3 regions of the Clostridium ljungdahlii DSM 13528 genome follow, and region 1 is predicted to be linked to each of the others. Evidence: riboswitches for the same ligand, from Rfam matches in the RefSeq annotation. Region 1 holds a riboswitch; each other region holds the start of a gene.
What was found. Region 1 has a riboswitch for cobalamin ahead of CLJU_RS11050 (DUF3467 domain-containing protein). Riboswitches for the same ligand answer to the same signal wherever they lie in the genome.

Region 1 (6,205 bases):
TGTATATCCATTTATTAGATTCCAGTTATCATCAGAACATGCACTATTACCAACTATTCCTGCTAAAGTTGAAAATCTGCCAGCATCAACTTCAATACTTCCTGTGCTGCAGCAGTGGGTAATTGTACCACAACATTCATTTGCAATTACTCCATAAAATACATCATCGTTGTCATCTAAAATTATTTTACTTCTATCTTTTATGTCTACATTAGCATCAACTTTAACATTCTCCACAATTCCATCTTTCCATACAATTCCAAACAAGCCTGAAGCTGCATCCGTATAACCACTTATAGTATGAAACTTTCCATCAAAAGTACCATCAAAACTTTTATTGTGAGAGGTAAGAGATTTTAAAGGAACATTTGATTTACTTATATCAATATCCTGTGTCAAAACAACTTTTTTGCCTAAATAGTCTATGCCCTTATCGATATCTCCCCTGAGTTTGTTTAGGTCATCTACTGAACTTACAGTGTAATTTCCATCTGAGCCCTGGTTTAAAGATGGCGTTGACGCCGTTGGTGATGCACCTGCTCTAGCAGTATAAGGTGCAAATGTCATTAAAGTAAACATAAGCATCATAACAAGGCTAATCTTTTTCCATAATTTTTTCACTTTGTTCTCCTCTCTAATTTTTATAAAACTATATAAGAAATACCGGGTTAAAAATACATCTTAGCCCGGTATCAATCTAAAACATTTACTTAATCAATAGGGAAAATCCGCTTTTATAAAGCACCAGCTGCAGTATTAACAGCGCCTTGTGTAGCTTGTAATGTCTCCAATTGAGTTAATGCATTAGTATAAGCTGTATCTGTTTTATTCGCATGATTTGCCATTTTTGCTATAAGATCTGTTTTATCTGCTCTTCCACTAAAGAATGCAGGAGTTTGTGTATAACTCCAATTGTAAGTTCCTTTGTCAGAAATTGTTCCATCTGGTAAATATCCTGCTAATCCTAAATCACATCCTGCTGCTGCTGAAAATTCCCAACGTATTGTAGCACCATCCGGTACATTATCTAATGTTGTACTTCCATCATAATAAGTTGAGTTAACATGATCTACATTATTAACTGTAAACATCCAGCCTGAAATTCCATCACATTCTTTTTCACTTAAATAATTTGCATCGGTAACAATAGGCTGCTTTGGTATATCTGTTCTGAAGACAATACCTTTAGTTAAATTTTTAAGCTTGCTCGTAAATGAATAATCTTCAAATGCAGCTTGATTATCTGTAGTATCTTTAAAACCTGTTACATACTTGCCATATTTGCTCGAAACTATGTTTACATTTCCATCACCTACAGCCTGTTTTGTAGCATCAGCAATGGTATTCGTATCACTGAGTGTAACTGCTTTTGGCTGTAAAATAGGTGCTTGTCCTAAAACATTTTTCTCAACATCCACATAGACAGTTTTTGTTGGAGCAGCATCAGCTTTTACACTATTAAAAGCAGACGGCGCAGCTACAGCTCCCAAAGTTAATGTTGTTATGCATAGTGTCGCAAATAATTTGTTTTTTAATCTTCTAATCATTTTATACACTCCTCCAAATTTTTAATTTTTTAATTGTTGCTTGTCCAAATTTAAAAGACAATGATAAAACTTTTACACTTTTATATCAATCACCTCCTGGAAAGTTAAATATAATGACAATCATATTTTTAACCTTTATGAAAAATAAACCAGGTGGTAATTCAGGTGAGATTAGATTAACGTAAATAAATATATATTTGTGTAAATAAAAGATAAAAAGAGACCCTCTTTCTTTCGAAGGTCTCCAGTATACGACATGAATTTATAAATATTTAATGTAAACAGATGTTACTGGCATTGAATACTTACCTTTCCCACCGAAAGAACCATATATGTTTGTAACAGGCAGGTCTACTGGCTTGGCATCATCTTACTTTTCACACCTTCCCAAAGATTATATCTTCAGTGGCATTTTGTGAATTTCATCTTCCTTACAGCAGCGGGGGCTGCAGTGGTTTTTCACCACTTTCCCTATTAATTCCTAAAAAAGAAACCTATTCAAAATTATCATTTATTTTACAATTGTCATTACCTTTACAATACACCAACTCCACTTATTTGTCAATAATTTATAAAAACTTTATTAAATTATTGTAAATTTCAATAATACAACACAATTTTCTATAAACAGAGTTCTTGACATCAGATAAATTTTAATGCTAAAGTTTGTCCTAAATACTGTTAAAATGTCTATTACTTATTTAACTCAGCGTTAGTTTTGGGATTTATATTAATTTCTCCAAAAGTATCCTCATACTTTTCTACTGATTTCGTAAGCATCATACAAACACTTTTTGCCTGCTGCGGGCTCATAAATATCTTCACACTATCTTTTACATCTTTTTTATACACCTTCATAAAATCTAACTGAAAATCATATACACTTCCAGAAAGCTCTAATCTATTTGAATATAATTCCTTTTCTTCTTCTAATTTTACATTTTCATCCATAGAATTCACCCTTACCTTTCATATTTTTTTACTCAACTTATTTTTACACTTCGCCCTATCTAATCACCTTCCTTTTGTACTCGCCTGTCTAATCCCCTACATTTAGTTCTTTCATTGATGACGAAGGGGTTATTCTAAAATAAGAACAAATCTGATGACTTACTTGATTGTCCATAAACAGAGTTCTTGTAATCAGATAAATTCCTACAAAAATAAAAAGAGACCCTCTCCCTTCGAAGGTCTCTATATATAACATAACTTACAATAATGGTTAATAACTAAAAACATCTCTGTTCTCTTATGTTAATATAACCGTTTACTTTTTGAATAAACATAGCATTATCTTCCCCTCCGAAAGAATCACCCACATATCAGGCAGGTTTCCTGGCTCAGATTCATCTTACTTCCCTGTCTTCCCAGATATAAAAATCCAGTGACATAACTAGGGTTTCATCCTCCATACAGTAACGGTGGGCTGCAGTGTTTTTTACACTTTCCCTTTTAACTATCAATTTGACAGCACCTAATAGTAAAAATATTAAATTTTTATTACCTTTATGTTAAGTTTAGAGCAAAAATTTTGAAAAGTCAACATTATTTTCATTAATATAAAGATATTTCTGAACGAAAGATGATAATGTCTTAGTATACCAAAGTTGATTATATTCTAAATATGCATAGGCATTGAGATTAAAACCAACAGCGTTCCAAAAGTCAAGGGCCGTGTGGAACGAATGTTTCAAGCCTGGAAAGACTCACAATAGCAGGTATGGCAGTTTAAACTCTAGGAGTGCCCTTCTCTAGTTTATCTATATGTATTTTAGGATTTTCTATATTTACACCATATAGTTTATCAAGATTTTTAGAAAACCACCTTACGGATTAACTTCTATAAATCAATCTCGCTTAATATCGGCTGTAACTTACAAACTGACAAGTATTTATTTGGTACAGCAATTCCTTTTTCCTTACGAATTATTTGTATTACTGGTGCCATATGCTTCCCCTCATATTTTTTTACAGGTATATAGGAATTAACATATGCTTGCGTTGCTTCATGTCCATTGGATATATCATATCCTAAATCTAAAGGACTTGTTCCTCGAAGATTAGTATGTTTACAATCAAGAATATGGGCATAATCTGCTATATATAAGCCACTAAAATTCATTGGCAATTCTACTCTTAACAAAACATTCCCAATATACCGCCGTACCATTTCAAATCCTAAATTTCCAAAATAATAATCCTCTGTTAACCATTTAGGCAATGGATCAAGAAATCCCTCAATTAAATAACAGTCATTAAATTCTTCAGGTATATTAGGACAACTTACTTGCCTTCGAGCATATAATCCACTATTTTTAGAAAATATCATATGAAGAAATTTACTGTGGGTATAATGATAAAATACAATATTATTCTTATGGAATTTTATTTGGTTAGGAAGTATCTTATAACCCTTGTCCTTCAAATATAACTCTCTTTTGCATAAAAATTCTTTTCCTAAATTCACAACTTTTTTGTCTCCTTTGAGTAACATATAATTTCATATTTAATATATATTTTAAAAATAGTTATCATTCTCCATAATTTTCAGTAAAATATAAAAGTCCTATTTTTCTGACTTTATAATTGCTTATTATATTTCCCGCTGCTTTGTCATACAAATTATAACCAACAATAGTATAAATTTCTATAATACTATAGACACGTACATCTTATCTCTTATTAATTCCATTTTTGCTCCATACTTTGCCCAAATTTTTCTAGAAGCCAGATTATCTTTTACAATTTTAGCACTTAAATATTTTATTTCTTTCCTTTTAGCATATTCTAATATTTGCGAAAAAGCTTTGCTTGCATATCCTTTTCCCCAGTACCTACTCCCAATCCAATAACCAATTTTTGCTTTTTTCTCTTCTACACTCTGATAACTTAACGATATCATACCAATTGCATTATTATTCAAAACGATAGCAAATATTTCTGAGTTTGTGTTTTCAGACCATTCATTATTATGTTTGATAAATTCATCCTTTGATATTATACACTTTCTGGAACCTAATTTTTCTTGTAATACATTATCAGTATTTAATATTTCTATAAGTTGAATTGCATATTTATTATTAATCTCTTCAATTGCCATACTTTTTATAACCACCTAACTTAAACACTCACAGTCAATAAAATTTATAAAGAATATAAAGTTTAATTTTTATATTTCAATAATTTTATCTATAAAATCTATTCCTTTAGTAATATGAGAAATTATTATTAATATTGAACTAGTTTTTCTACTTTTCAAAATTCTCAACATTATTTCTCTTGTTTCGGCATCAACATTAGATATAGGTTCATCTAGGATAATTACATCCTTATTGGAAAGCATTGCTCTTATAAAAGCTATAACCTGAGCCTGTCCCCCTGAAACGCCTGCTGTATTTTGACTTATTTCGGTATCCAATCCTCTAGGTAATCTATGAATATATTCAGTTAGCATAAATTGATCAATAAGTTTTTCTACATGCTCACGGTTTCTATTTGTCTGCCCATATAATATATTCTCCAATACTGTTCCCCTAAATAAAAATATATTTTGTGATACAATTCCTATCCTATTTCTTAAGCTTTTATTATTAATCCTTTCAAGATCTAATCTATTATAAAATATTTTACCACTTGTAGGAGTATATAGTCCTATTAAGAGTTTTATAAGAGTAGATTTTCCAGATCCATTTTCACCCTTAATAAGAATTTTTTTCCCTTTACTTATTTTAAAACTCAAATTTTTTAAAACATATTCTTCAGAGGTATTATATTTAAAATCTACATTATTTAACTCTATAGATTCAATTTTCCTATTTAAATATTCATGCTTCCCACTGTTTTCACCTTGCATATCAAGAAGCTGATATATTCTTTCAATACTTAAACATACTGGTTTTATTATAGTCCCTATAGTTGCTAAAGCTTGAGTACTGCTAAAAACTTTAGCTATATATAATGAAAAAGAAGTATATAATCCTATGGTAAATTGTCCTTTTAAAATCATTATTCCTGCAATTAATAGTATTAGAAGTGTACCAAAATCATTAATAAGTGTTATATTTTCCGTAAATAATAATATAGCCTTGCTTTGTTTTGTACTATCCTTTGTAAGTTCATCAAGTTTATTTTTAAACTTTAAAAGACTGCTGTTTTTACCATTAAGCACTTTTATATCTTCAATTCCATTGATTATTTCAAAAGTATCTCCATTTAAAATTGCACTAGATTCCATCATCTTTTGTGTATTTTTCATAAATCCACTTGCAGATTTTTTAGAAGTAATGAAAAAAACTGGAGTTAAAAACAAAATTATTATAGATAATTTATAATTTATAACAAACATAGTACCTAACGCCATCACCGTATCAATTAAATTTAGAAAAATACTTATAAATTGAGGTGAAAAAATTCCTCCCACAGAACTACATTCTGATATTCTTGCTTGAATATATCCTTTCTGTGTAGAGGATATATAGTCCATTGGCAAATCTATCACCTTGTCCATCACCAAATATCTCATTTCATTAACAATTGAATTACTAACTTTAACAAACATATATTTTGAAATAACCGCAAGAATATATCTCAAAATATACAATAGTGCTATTACAGCAATTAATTTATAAAAGTCACTATATCCTTGTTTAGTTATAAGT
Region 2 (6,205 bases), 2.0 Mb from region 1:
TTTTTAGCATCTTCATAATTTCTAACTTCTGAATCTTTAGTAAAGAATATAGCAAACATTGCTCCGCACCTATTTACTACAACATTTATGCCCTTCTTTTTTGCTATGTCCTTTATACCCTGTTCCAATTTTGCACCTAATTTTTCAAGATGTTCATAGTAATCAGGATTGTCGTGCAGCTTCTTTAAAGTTGCAATTCCTGCAGCCATTACAAGGGGATTTCCGGACATTGTTCCTGCCTGATAGACAGGTCCCATTGGTGAAAGTTTTTCCATTATTTCTTTTCTTCCACCATAAGCACCACAAGGAAGACCTCCACCTATAATTTTTGCAAAAGTAGTTATATCCGGTTTTATTCCATAAATGCTCTGGGCTCCTTTATAGGCTACCCTAAATCCACTCATTACTTCATCAAAAATAAGCAAGCTTCCATTTTTATCACAAATACTTCGAAGCCCTTTTAAGAAATTGGCATCCCCAGGAATTACGCCCATATTTCCTGCTACTGGTTCTACTATAATCGCTGCAATGTCTTTACCATGCTTCTCAAAAATTTTCTCCACATTAGAAAGATCATTATATTTAGCTATTAAAGTATTTTTCACACTGTCCTCAGGAACCCCAGCGCTTCCTGGAATTCCTTCTGTCATGACTCCAGAACCTGCTTCTACTAAAAAATCATCAAAATGACCATGATAGCAACCTGCAAATTTTATTATTTTATTTCTTCCAGTACACCCTCTAGCAAGCTTTACCGCACTCATAGTTGCTTCTGTTCCTGAATTTACCATTCTAAGCATTTCTACATTATCTAAAGTGGTACATACATATTTTGCAAGCTCCAATTCAAGCTCTGTAGTAGCACCAAAAGATATAGCATTTTCACTTGTATCCTTTATAGCCTTTACCACATCATCATCACAGTGTCCTAAAATCATAGGCCCCCATGAGCATACAAAATCTATGTATTTATTACCATCCTCATCATAAATATAAGCTCCTTTTCCCCTTTTTATAACAGGTGGATTCAAAGGCACATCTTTAAATGCTCTAACAGGACTATTTACTCCTCCTGGCATGTATAATTTGGATTCATTAAATATATCATCATTTCTCATTAAGTTTTACATCTCCATTTCTTCATCATTAACAGAATATTTTATTTATAAGCTTTAAATATTCATCTTCTTTTCCTTGAAGTTTTGCTTCTTTTAACACATCTATAGCCCTGTTTATATACACTTTGGCTGTACTCTGTATCATAGTTTGTACGAGTACTTCATTATCTTTGGTATACCTCTTATTTTTAAAAGTCTCTATCCTCTTTTCACATATTTCACTTCCAAAACTTTTCATCTTCTGTATTTCCGGTGAAAGTTCATCTAAAGACTGCCATTTTATAAATTCATCTATATATTCTTGGATAATATACCTGTACTTTTCCATTTTTTCTTTTCGCATAATCTTATTATTTTCATCAATACTGCTTATATTATCTATATCATATACTTTTACATCTGGAAGAGTTAATACACCTGCATCTATATCTTTAGGTACTGCAAGATCAAATATGAGAAATTTCTTTTTAGGAAGTTCTTCTTTATAAATTATAGTATGAGGTGCAGAAGTACAACTTATAATACAATCCACATTGCTATAATAAGCTTTTCTTTCTTTAAAAGTTATGAACTTAATCCAGTTACAATTTTCATATAAATCTTTAACTTTGTTCAAATCACGTACTACGATATATACTATCTCGGTATTCAAGCCAGCTAAATATTTGAGAACAAGCCTTCCTATTTCACCAAACCCAATTACCATATACCTTTTTACTTTGCTCTTTTCTGCTTCTTTAACAGCTATTGATGGTACAGATACAGGTATTTTATACATTTCACAGTCATTCTTAAACTTCTTACCACAAGTTATTGCATTCTGAAATAGCCTCTGAATCTGTCCTTTTATAGTCTTAGCTTTTAATGCCATATTATATGCAGTCTTAATTTGTCCTAAAATTTGATCTTCTCCCAAAATTTTAGAATGGAAACCACAACTTACTTCCATTAAATGCTTAATAGCATCTTCACTTTTTGCATAAAAGGTATATGTAATAAGTTCCCTGCTCCAACCTAAAGCATCAAATACAGCATTTATTAGTTCTTCACCTTGTATATTAGAATCCACATATATTTCTGTTCTGTTACAAGTACTCAAAATTAAAACGTTTGCTGTAATTTTATAAACATTTTTTAATTTATCTTCTAATTTTGACGATACAATAGAGAACTTCTGCCTTATTTCAATATCACATTCACTTTTTACCCCTATAAGTTGTATCATTTTATCAACTCCAATATTACAACTATATTATTATAATTAAAATATAACTTCACTATATACCTAAAAAACCCTTTAACTAAGTGTTAAAAGGTCTTCACACATAAAACATAAGTAATAAATACTTTATTTATTACAATGCCCCCTATCACTTGTAGAGTTAATGGCCTACTATATAGGCAGGTCTTCTGACTTAAGCTTCATCATTTAAGTATGCCTTCCCTATTTACAAGTGGCTTGTCTTACTTAAATTCACCTAATACAGCTACAAGATAGTTCAGGATTTCCACCTGATTCCCTTTTAATTAAATGTAATTAAACCTATACTATTATTTGTTAAATTTTATTTTACAACATTAATTTTCACCTTAATTATAACATTATCATAAAAAGAATCAACTATAGAGTTTCTAGATTGAAAGTTGACATATACCGGTTCATATGCTGACAAATTTCATCATACTAAAAACTTTTTATAGGTCTAAAGTTCGGTATTTTGAAAATCTAAAGAAGCTTATATAAACTCGTACCTCAGACATATATAAGCTTCTAAGATTTTCTAAAATACCTCACTAAGACTTATAAAAAAAGTTTTTAAGTGCGATTTCAATTTTGTCAGCATTATTTTCAAGTATAAGTTGAAATTTCAAGCTAGAATACCTCAATGTGGATTTATAACTTAAAAATCAGCTTATACGCAAGCATATTTTTACAATAATGAGGCTCTTTTAAATATTTTGCATATAAGTCTTAGAAAAAAATTCGTAAAAACTTAGAACTTTTGAATTGTCTGAGGTACGAGTTTTCAAAAGTTCTTAGCTTTTTTAGAATTTTTTACTTAGACTTATCAAAATATTTAACGAGCTGAAGGTTGTAAAAAATATCCAGAGCATACGTTGATTTTTTGTTTAGAAACTCTACCTCTATTTTACAGTGCCTTTTAAATCATACAGTGTTTCATTGTTCATGCCGCCCATTGGCTGAAAACGTAAGTTGCTGTTTCTTTTTGAGTTACTATCCATTTTACTATTATCAGTATTATTAGTAGAACTTTGACCTTTTTGAGCTTGAGAATTAGTAGTGTCTTTCCATTCAGCAGTTGAAACAGCTTTTCCATTTCTCTGAATCCAATTCATTATATCCTGAGAATCTCTTCCTCCCATACCTCCTGTAAGTACATATCTTACCTCACCTTTTTTAACCATTTGTTTAAATTCGCTTAAGGACAGTATCTTGTCAGATCCTGAGAAACCTCCAAGAGCCATTACGCTTTTGCCGCTTTCAATTATAATATCTTCAGCAGAAGCAGAACCTGAAACTACAAGAGCATATTTTTCATTTGAAGTATGACTTTCAAGGAATTTTATAAGCTTTGAATTCCTACTACTATTTTGTCCGCCCATCATCATGAAATTCCCTGATTCACCGCTTGACAGGAGCTCTAATCCTGCAGCAGGCAAAGAACTTAAGCTGTGAGTTATAGCAGCAGCAGAACCGACAGCAGGTGTTACCAAAATTCCTACAAGGGCAAGTGTTGTAAATATCTCGGCAAAGCTTCCATTATTGCCCTGATCCAAATTTCCTCTCTTGACTATTCTATATATTATAAGCAGTGCGGCAGATGCAAAACACAATATTATAGCTGCTATAATTATAGATTTTATAGTAGTGGATATAGTAGTAATAAAATAGGATAACATTAAAAGATGTACCAATCCTTCTACAATAAATGCTGCAGGCATTATCCATGATTTTATGCCGCCTTCCTTATATAGCTTCCACATGGAAGTAAGTCCTATTCCACATAAGGCTGCAATTGGAGGGGCCAGCATACTTAAATAATATGGATGGAACAATCCCTTTGTGTAGCTGAAATATATGAATTCAGGTACCAACCATAATGTCCATAATGTTAACCCCAATTTTTTCTTATTATCAAATGGGAACTTAAGTTTTTCTACTATTACAGATGCAGCAAGTCCAAATATAGCTAGAGGTAAAAACCAAACTATCTGGTCTGACAAAACATTTTTAGAAAATAATCTAGTAATACCTGCCGTTGTCTGTCCTCCAAAGCTTCCTGAAAGTCCATTTGGTCCACCAGGTCCGCCACCACCAGGTCCTCCACCTTGATTTTTGAAATTACCTTGTGTATTCTGACCTCCTGGGCCTCCTTGTGGACTTTGAACAGAATTTTTTGAATTTTGTGGAGGTGTCATTGCACTAGGAGCATTATTGTTTCCACTTTGTAAATTTGCCTGATTTTTGCTAAAATTACTTCTAAATTCTTTAAATTGAAAATTTCCTACCTTTCCTGATGGTGCTCCACCTATACCACCATTAGTACTGCTGAGCCTTTCCAATCCATTATGTCCAAATATAAGTTCAGTAACGGTGTTATTTGTACTACTCCCTACAAAAGGTCTGTTTTGCGATGGAACCAAGTCCACTGCTACTGCCCACGATAAAGATATTACTCCAAGAATAAGTGTACTTATAATCAAATGTTTTATCCTCTGTTTTACAGGTACAGCTGAAGAAATCAAATAAGTTATATATAGAGCAGGAGCTATCATATATGCCTGAAGCATTTTTATATTAAACCCTAATCCTACAAGAACCAAACTTATTATTAAATATTTAAGCTTGCCTTTTTCAGCAGCTTTGGATAAAAATAAGCAGGCAAAAAGTAATGTCACAATTAATAGATTGTCTATAGTATTATTCCTGCTGGTTGCTACAAAAACTGGCGTTATTGAAAGACATAGAGCTGATATAAGTCCTGCTATCTCTCCAAAAGATCTCTTTACTATATAATATAAGATTCCAACTGAAATTACTCCGGCAAGAGCCTCGGGAAATAATATACTCCATCCACTAAATCCAAATATTTTTGCTGATATAGTCTGTATCCAAAAACCTAAAGGTGGCTTATCAATGGATACAAATCCCGCGGGATCAAATGATACGAAAAAGAAATTTTTAAAATTCATGAGCATACTCTTTACACCTGCAGCATAATATGAATTTCCATATCCTTCTATAGTTAAATTTGCAAAATTTAATATTGCAGATATGACCAGAATTATACATAGTGCAAATCTTTCTTTTGTAAATTTTAATTTTTTCATAAGTTTTCCTCCTTAATTGAATACCCATATTTTATATAATAAAAAATTTATTACCTGAGCTATGAGTGTTACAATTATTTTTGATAAATACACGTTTAGATTAAAATCATTTATTAAAAATTTCATAAACACAAGTGTTGAAATAAGTGAAATAAGATTTACTATTGCAAATTGTGATACCTCTCGAATCACCTTTTTTCCAGAACTTTTATATTCAAAAGTCCACTTTTTATTGAATATGAAGCTATTTATAACTCCAAAACTATAGCCTATAACCTGGCTTATAGTATAATGGAGTCCAAATACACTTTGACAAAGGGTGAATACAGCAAAATCTATTATTGTATTTATGACACCAGTGGCAGAAAAACGACTTAGTAGTTTTAGTTTACCATTGAAAATAAAATCCATAGTTTTAATTAATTGATCCATACTTATCTACTCCTTTCTATTAGGCATTTTCAAAGAAATAACCAGTCAGTATGCTAGCCTATTTTTTATCATACTGCGTCGGCAGAACCCTTAGATAGGATTCACTATCTGCGAAACCTACCTCCCTGTCTGATAAAAAATATCCGTCGCATCTTTGACTTGTTATTTTCTTTCAAATGCCTTATTTACTATATTTTCAATAACATAATTAGGTCTTCCTTTACTTTCGTCGAAAATTCTTCCAATGTACTGGCCTATTATACCCATGCAACTTAATATTATCCCAAACATTATCAAATCAA
Region 3 (6,205 bases), 1.8 Mb from region 1:
CTCTGGTTACAATGATGAGATAAGAGAAAATCAAGAGAGAATTTTTGAAAAAAATTTAATGCTCGATCCTACTCCCAAACAGCATGTAGAACCTTTAATAGAAAATTTAAAATTTAAAGAAGATAAAATTCCACCTTTGACTCTTATTTTTTACGATATACCAGGTGAGGGTATGACAGATAAGGCCTATATGGAAAATCATGCAGAACATATAAAAAATTCAGATGGAATAATATTTCTTGTGGATCCACTTCAAATGAGGACTTTGAGGAAAAAGTTAAGTATTGTGAATAGGGAAAAAGGTGACTTTACGGAAAAGTATCAGGAACCGAAGGATATAATAGTGTATTTGTTTGAAAATTTTATATCCAAGGAATCTAAAGAAAAAACGCACATACCTACGGCAGTAGTAGTTACTAAAAGTGATATGCTTAAGAATTTAAAGGATGAAGAATATATAGGAGAGAACAGTAATATATTTAAAAATTACAATCATGAGGGATTTTTTAATTTAAATGAATTTGAAAATATTGATGGTGAAGTTAGAAAGTTTTTATTGAAAGCTGATGCCCCATTTAAAGGTGCCGTGGATGCTTGCTTTAAAACTGCAGGTTATTTTGCAGTATCTTCTTTGGGTTCTAATTCCAATCATCTTGAAATAGATAGAAGCAGCAGTATAAATCCTATTAGAGTGGATGAGCCTTTTTTGTGGCTGCTTTATAAAATGAATTATTTGGATGGGGGCAGGGAATAGATATGATAGAGCAGCAGTATTATACTAGGGAAAAAAGAGGAATATTTAGCAGTACTCCAGGTTATGATACTATTGCAAAAAGCAGTGGACTTGAGGATGAATTCATAAAAGACACTATTCACAGTTTATGCTCTTATACTGCTCCTGCATTTTTAGCCGGAGAAAAAGATTTAAGTAAATATCCAAAGGCACTTTTTTATGCAAATACTGGAGATGGAAAAATTATAATAGGGCAATCAGTTTTTGCAGGGGAGGACTATACCTTAAAAAGAAACAGGTATTTTACTCACTGCTATGTAATATCTGAGAATGAAAGAAAGTTATACATAGAAAATCCTGAAAAAATAATATATGCCTCAGGATTTGTAGAAAATTATGATATGGAAAAGGGAAATTCTATAGAAAGTTTGAGAGAAGTGAAAGTTGATAGAGTCTGTGATGTGTTTAACTCTATAGAAGATTTGTTTTTAGCTGCTTCTATAGATAAAAATACGTTTATAAATATGGTAAAAGCTTGTTTTGATGCAGCTGCTTTTAATAAAAAGATATATATTGTGGTTCCTTATAATGAAAATATGGATAAAGTTATAAAAGGAATACTAAAATACCTGTATAGGGCACTTCCTTTTGCAGTAAGGAGAAAGGTTGGTTTCACAACTTATGTGAAGCAGCCTGAAATAAAGGAGTCTATAAATATTGAATTTCTACTTGAAGGAAGCATAAAAAGGCTTACTCAAGATGTAAAAGCAGGATATGTTTTTGATATAGCAGATAATAATTTCTATCTTGAAGGAATTGATGAAAGACATCATATTTTTATAGACTTTGTTATGAATAATATAGAAAATGAGCAGGCTTTAAATGAATTCTTTATTCAGGCAGATAATGTTTGCTCTAGAGAAAAATTTACCATTGATATGTATGATAATATTTTATGCCCATCTTCTAAAAATGAAGAAGTTAAAGAAAGTACTATGTGTATGGAGGAAAATGAACAAGTTGAACATAAACATAATCTAGTGTATTTTTTAAAGAAGTTATTTTTAAATAAAGATTAGAGGTGACAAGTAGATGCCTAAATGTAGAGAATGTGGTACAGAGCTGGATGAAAATGATAAGTTTTGTGTATACTGCGGTGCAAAACAGGAAAAGGAACGTGAAAGAGAAGAGGATAAAAATGATGATACAAAGTATTATGGAAAAGAAAATAATGACTATAAAAAAGAAGATAAAAAGCATGAGGATAGCTTAAAGAACAGCGATACTTTTGATTTTAGTTCATCTCATGAAACAAAAAAGACAGATAGAAAAGATAAAGATGAATTTACCAGAGAGATAGATGACACTCAACTTAAAGATAAGCGGCCATTTAATTTCAAAATGATAGGTATAACTATTTTAACTATAATTGTATTTGTTGTTGCCTTTAAGATGATATCCTCACTTATAAATAAAGGTCCCGGCAAAAATGTTTCAAATGTGGAATCCAAGCAAAACGTTTCTTCTGATTTGAATAACAATGATGAAAATGATTCAGATAATAATTCAGGAGAATACGTGATACCTTACAGCAATACAAGGGCACTTACTAGTAATGACCTGAAAGGTATGAGTAAAAAGCAGCTGGCACTTGCTAGAAATGAAATATTTGCAAGGCATGGCTACACATTTCCTACAGAACCATATAAGAGTTATTTTGCAAGTAAGTCCTGGTATAAGCCTAATCCCAATTATACTAATGATGGCAAGGAACTTTCCGCGCTTGAGAGACATAATGTAAAGGTGATATTGATAGCAGAAGGCCGTGGAAAATATGTATCACCTGGATATGATGCAGATTATTATAAAAAATAGGCTAGCACATTGGCTGCTATTTCTTTGAAAATGCATAGGGTATAAAAAGTAGAATTTGATATAAAATAGGAGAAATGATATACTTATTCTATAATTTAATATTGAATTTTAGGTACTTGATTTTTAAGTTTAAAAGGGAAATAAGTGAAGAGCTTATGCGGTCCCGCCACTGTAATGAGGAGTATATTTATGGAATTGCCACTTGGAAACAGGGAAGGTATAAATATACAATGAATCAGAGCCAGGAGACCTGCCTAAAATTTACGGATAGCTTACGCGGATAGGCTTTGAAGTAAATTTTAATTTACTTGAAAACTATTGTCTGTATGATAATGGTTTTTTTATTTACATTATTATATGAATGGGGGAAGTATTGATGTTTAAGAGTAGCAAAAAATTTGTTTTACTAATTATGATTACGATTACGGTATTTTTGGCGGGATGTGGAGCATCTAATACAAGCAATTCTACTACAGACAGCAGCAGCAAAAGTGAATCTACTAAAAATACCGCTTATCCTTTAAAATTAAAAGATTCAACTAATACGGAAATTACAATTCAAAGTGAGCCTAAAAAGGTGGTATCCTTATCACCTAATGTTACAGAAACAATTTATGCATTAAACAAACAAAATATTTTGGTAGGTAGAACTGATTTTTGCACGTATCCTACACAAGCTTCTAAAATACCAGCTGTGGGTACTATAACTGACCCAAGTGTTGAAAAAATTGTTGAACTTAAACCTGATGTTGTAATAGCGTCTAATTTAACTAAACCGGACATTTTAAAAAAGCTGCAGCAGCTTAATATAAAGGTTTTAACTATTTCAAAAAATGAAAGCTTTGAAAATACTTATAATAATATAGAAAATATAGGAAAAATAGTGAATGCTAATAAAAAGGCATATAGTATAGTTTCAAATATGAAAGAAAAAGTTAAAGTTGTACAGGAAAAGGTAAGAGGAAAGAGCACCCCTACAGTATATTATGTAGTAAGCTATGGTACAAGCGGCGATTTTACTGCGGGAAAAGACACTTTTGTAGGCAAGATGATTGAAATGGCAGGAGGCAAAAATGCTGCTTCTGATGTTACAGGTTGGAATTACAGTCTCGAAAAACTTGTTGAAAAAAATCCTGATATACTTATATGTTCCAATAAATTTAATAGCAAAAATGGCATTAAGTCTACAAAGGGTTATAAAGATTTGGATGCTGTAAAGAAAAATAAACTTTTCGAAATTGATGAAGATATTATAAGCAGACAGGGACCTAGACTTGCAGATGGGTTAGAAGCTCTGGCAAAGATAATTCATCCTGAAGCATTTTAAGTATATATAAGAGAGGAATATGCTTATGAAATTTTCCCGAAAAAAACATTTTAAGTTGTTTTTTTGCATTTGCATAGTAATATTATTTTTTTCGGCAGTAATATCAGCTATGCTGGGTTCTGCAGATATATCCTTCAAGGAAACACTATATGTGATACTAAGTAAAATACCTATTGTGGGAGGTTTAGTTTCTACAGCAAGTATGTCACAAAATCACATGCTCATAATATTACAGATACGTTTACCAAGGATAATAACTTCAGCATTAGTTGGAATGGGATTATCAGTAGTAGGTGCATCCTTTCAGGCAATATTTAAAAATCCAATGGCAGATCCTTACGTACTTGGAGTATCTTCAGGAGCTGCTCTTGGAGCTGCAATTGGATTTATGTTGCAGCTGGATACTTTGCTTTTAGGATCTACAGCTATTACTATGATGGCTTTTGTAGGATCTATTGCAACTACTGTTTTGGTTTATAACATAGCCAGGGTAAAAAACAAGATACCACCAACTACACTGCTTCTGGCAGGTGTTTCTGTGAGCTTTCTTCTATCTTCAATAATATCTATAATAATGGTATTCAACAGGCAGCAGGTTGAAAAAATTGTTTTTTGGACAATGGGAAGTGTTTCTGCAGCAACCTATAATCAAATATTGATGCTGATGCCTTTCATATTCTTGGGTGTAATTATAATACTTTTATTTTCAAGAGATCTAAATATAATGCTTACAGGGGATGATACTGCTAAAAGTTTAGGCATAGAAGTTGAAAATGTAAAAAAAATAGTACTTGCTGTTTCCTCGATAATTGTTGCAGCTTGTGTGTCTATAAGTGGTGTAATAGGGTTTGTAGGACTAATAATTCCCCATGCAGTACGTATGGTATTTGGACCTGACCATAGGGTGCTATTGCCTTTCTCATTGATAATTGGAGCTGTGTTTATGATTATTTGCGATACAGTGGCAAGAACTGTAGCTGCTCCTTCTGAAATACCTGTGGGTGCTGTAACTGCTTTATTTGGATCTCCATACTTTATTTATCTTTTAATAAAATCTAAAAAGAGAGTGATATAATGAATAATTCAAATTTGTGTGCAATTGAAGTTAAAAATTTAAATTACAGTTTTGATGAAGTTAATATACTTCATGATATAAACATAGATTTTAAAAAAAATAAATTTTATTCGATTATAGGGCCTAATGGTTCTGGTAAAACTACTTTACTAAAAAATATTGCTAAAACCTTGAAGCCTTATAAGAGCACAGTTTTTATAAAAGATAAGGATATACTGGATTTAAAAAGTAAGGCACTGGCAAGAAAACTTGCGGTAGTTCCCCAAAATAGCAACTTGGATATGGATTTTTCCGTACAGGATATAGTTTTGATGGGAAGGGCGCCTTATTTTTCGAAACTTCAAAGTGAATCAGAAAGTGATTATAATATTGCTAAACAGGCTATGGAGGTTACTAATACCTGGAGATTCCGTGACAAATTTATAAATCAGTTAAGCGGTGGTGAAAAACAAAGAGTTCTTATAGCACGGGCACTTACCCAAGATACGGATATAATACTACTGGATGAACCCATATCTAATCTTGACATATACCATCAGATTGAAATTTTGGATAATGTTAAATCACTTAGCAAAAAGATAACAGTTATAATGGTACTTCACGATTTAAATTTTGCAGCACAGTACAGTGACCATGTGATACTTGTAAATAGTGGAAGAGTTGTAATGCAGGGAACTCCTCGGGAAGTACTCACAGAAAAAAACATAAAAAAGGTGTATAAAATAAATGTATGCATAATAAAAAATCCAGTTACCGGCAAGCCATATATAATACCTATAGGACAGGAAAGGGACTGCCCCAATATGAAAAACGGAAATTTAGATGATTAGTTCATAGATACCTAAAATTATAATACTAATGCCAGATACAAAAGGAGCATATTTACCGAAAAATTTAGACAAACAGCTGCTGCCTATAACACATCCTGCAACTAGGCCTGTTGTACTGAGAATGAAGGTAAATATAGTGGCAAGTAATATATTGATACCAGTTATACTTGCGCCTATACCTACTCCAACATTATTTATTGTGAGAGCGAAGGCTAGAAATATAGATTCTTTAACATCTATATAGCCTGAATTATCAGCGTCGGCTATTTCTGGATTGTCCAAAAGATTTTTATAGGGTAAAAGATTATTTTCAGCATTACACAGTTTTTTATTTTCATTACAGTGATTTTTTATAACAGCGTCAA

Region 2: it holds a riboswitch for cobalamin, as region 1 does, so the genes downstream of both, hemA (glutamyl-tRNA reductase) here and CLJU_RS11050 (DUF3467 domain-containing protein) in region 1, are expected to answer to the same signal.
Region 3: it holds a riboswitch for cobalamin, as region 1 does, so the genes downstream of both, CLJU_RS02855 (ABC transporter substrate-binding protein) here and CLJU_RS11050 (DUF3467 domain-containing protein) in region 1, are expected to answer to the same signal.

Annotation. Positions count from the first base shown of each region.
Region 1 covers NC_014328.1:2,462,523-2,468,727, forward strand. The annotation lists gene CLJU_RS21335 (Ig-like domain-containing protein) at 1-621, opposite strand, end outside; gene CLJU_RS11045 (hypothetical protein) at 735-1,547, opposite strand; cobalamin riboswitch at 1,875-2,060, opposite strand; gene CLJU_RS11050 (DUF3467 domain-containing protein) at 2,241-2,498, opposite strand; cobalamin riboswitch at 2,856-3,040, opposite strand; gene CLJU_RS11055 (hypothetical protein) at 3,388-4,014, opposite strand; gene CLJU_RS11060 (GNAT family N-acetyltransferase) at 4,195-4,647, opposite strand; gene CLJU_RS11065 (ABC transporter ATP-binding protein) at 4,717-6,205, opposite strand, start outside.
Region 2 covers NC_014328.1:472,051-478,255, reverse strand. The annotation lists gene hemL (glutamate-1-semialdehyde 2,1-aminomutase) at 1-1,118, opposite strand, end outside; gene hemA (glutamyl-tRNA reductase) at 1,147-2,343, opposite strand; cobalamin riboswitch at 2,502-2,680, opposite strand; gene CLJU_RS02185 (glycosyltransferase family 39 protein) at 3,264-5,471, opposite strand; gene CLJU_RS02180 (GtrA family protein) at 5,484-5,903, opposite strand; gene CLJU_RS02175 (glycosyltransferase family 2 protein) at 6,066-6,205, opposite strand, start outside.
Region 3 covers NC_014328.1:633,068-639,272, forward strand. The annotation lists gene CLJU_RS02840 (TRAFAC clade GTPase domain-containing protein) at 1-754, shown strand, start outside; gene CLJU_RS02845 (GAP1-N2 domain-containing protein) at 757-1,812, shown strand; gene CLJU_RS02850 (YARHG domain-containing protein) at 1,826-2,608, shown strand; cobalamin riboswitch at 2,702-2,880, shown strand; gene CLJU_RS02855 (ABC transporter substrate-binding protein) at 2,985-3,935, shown strand; gene CLJU_RS02860 (FecCD family ABC transporter permease) at 3,961-5,010, shown strand; gene CLJU_RS02865 (heme ABC transporter ATP-binding protein) at 5,010-5,840, shown strand; gene ytaF (sporulation membrane protein YtaF) at 5,829-6,205, opposite strand, start outside.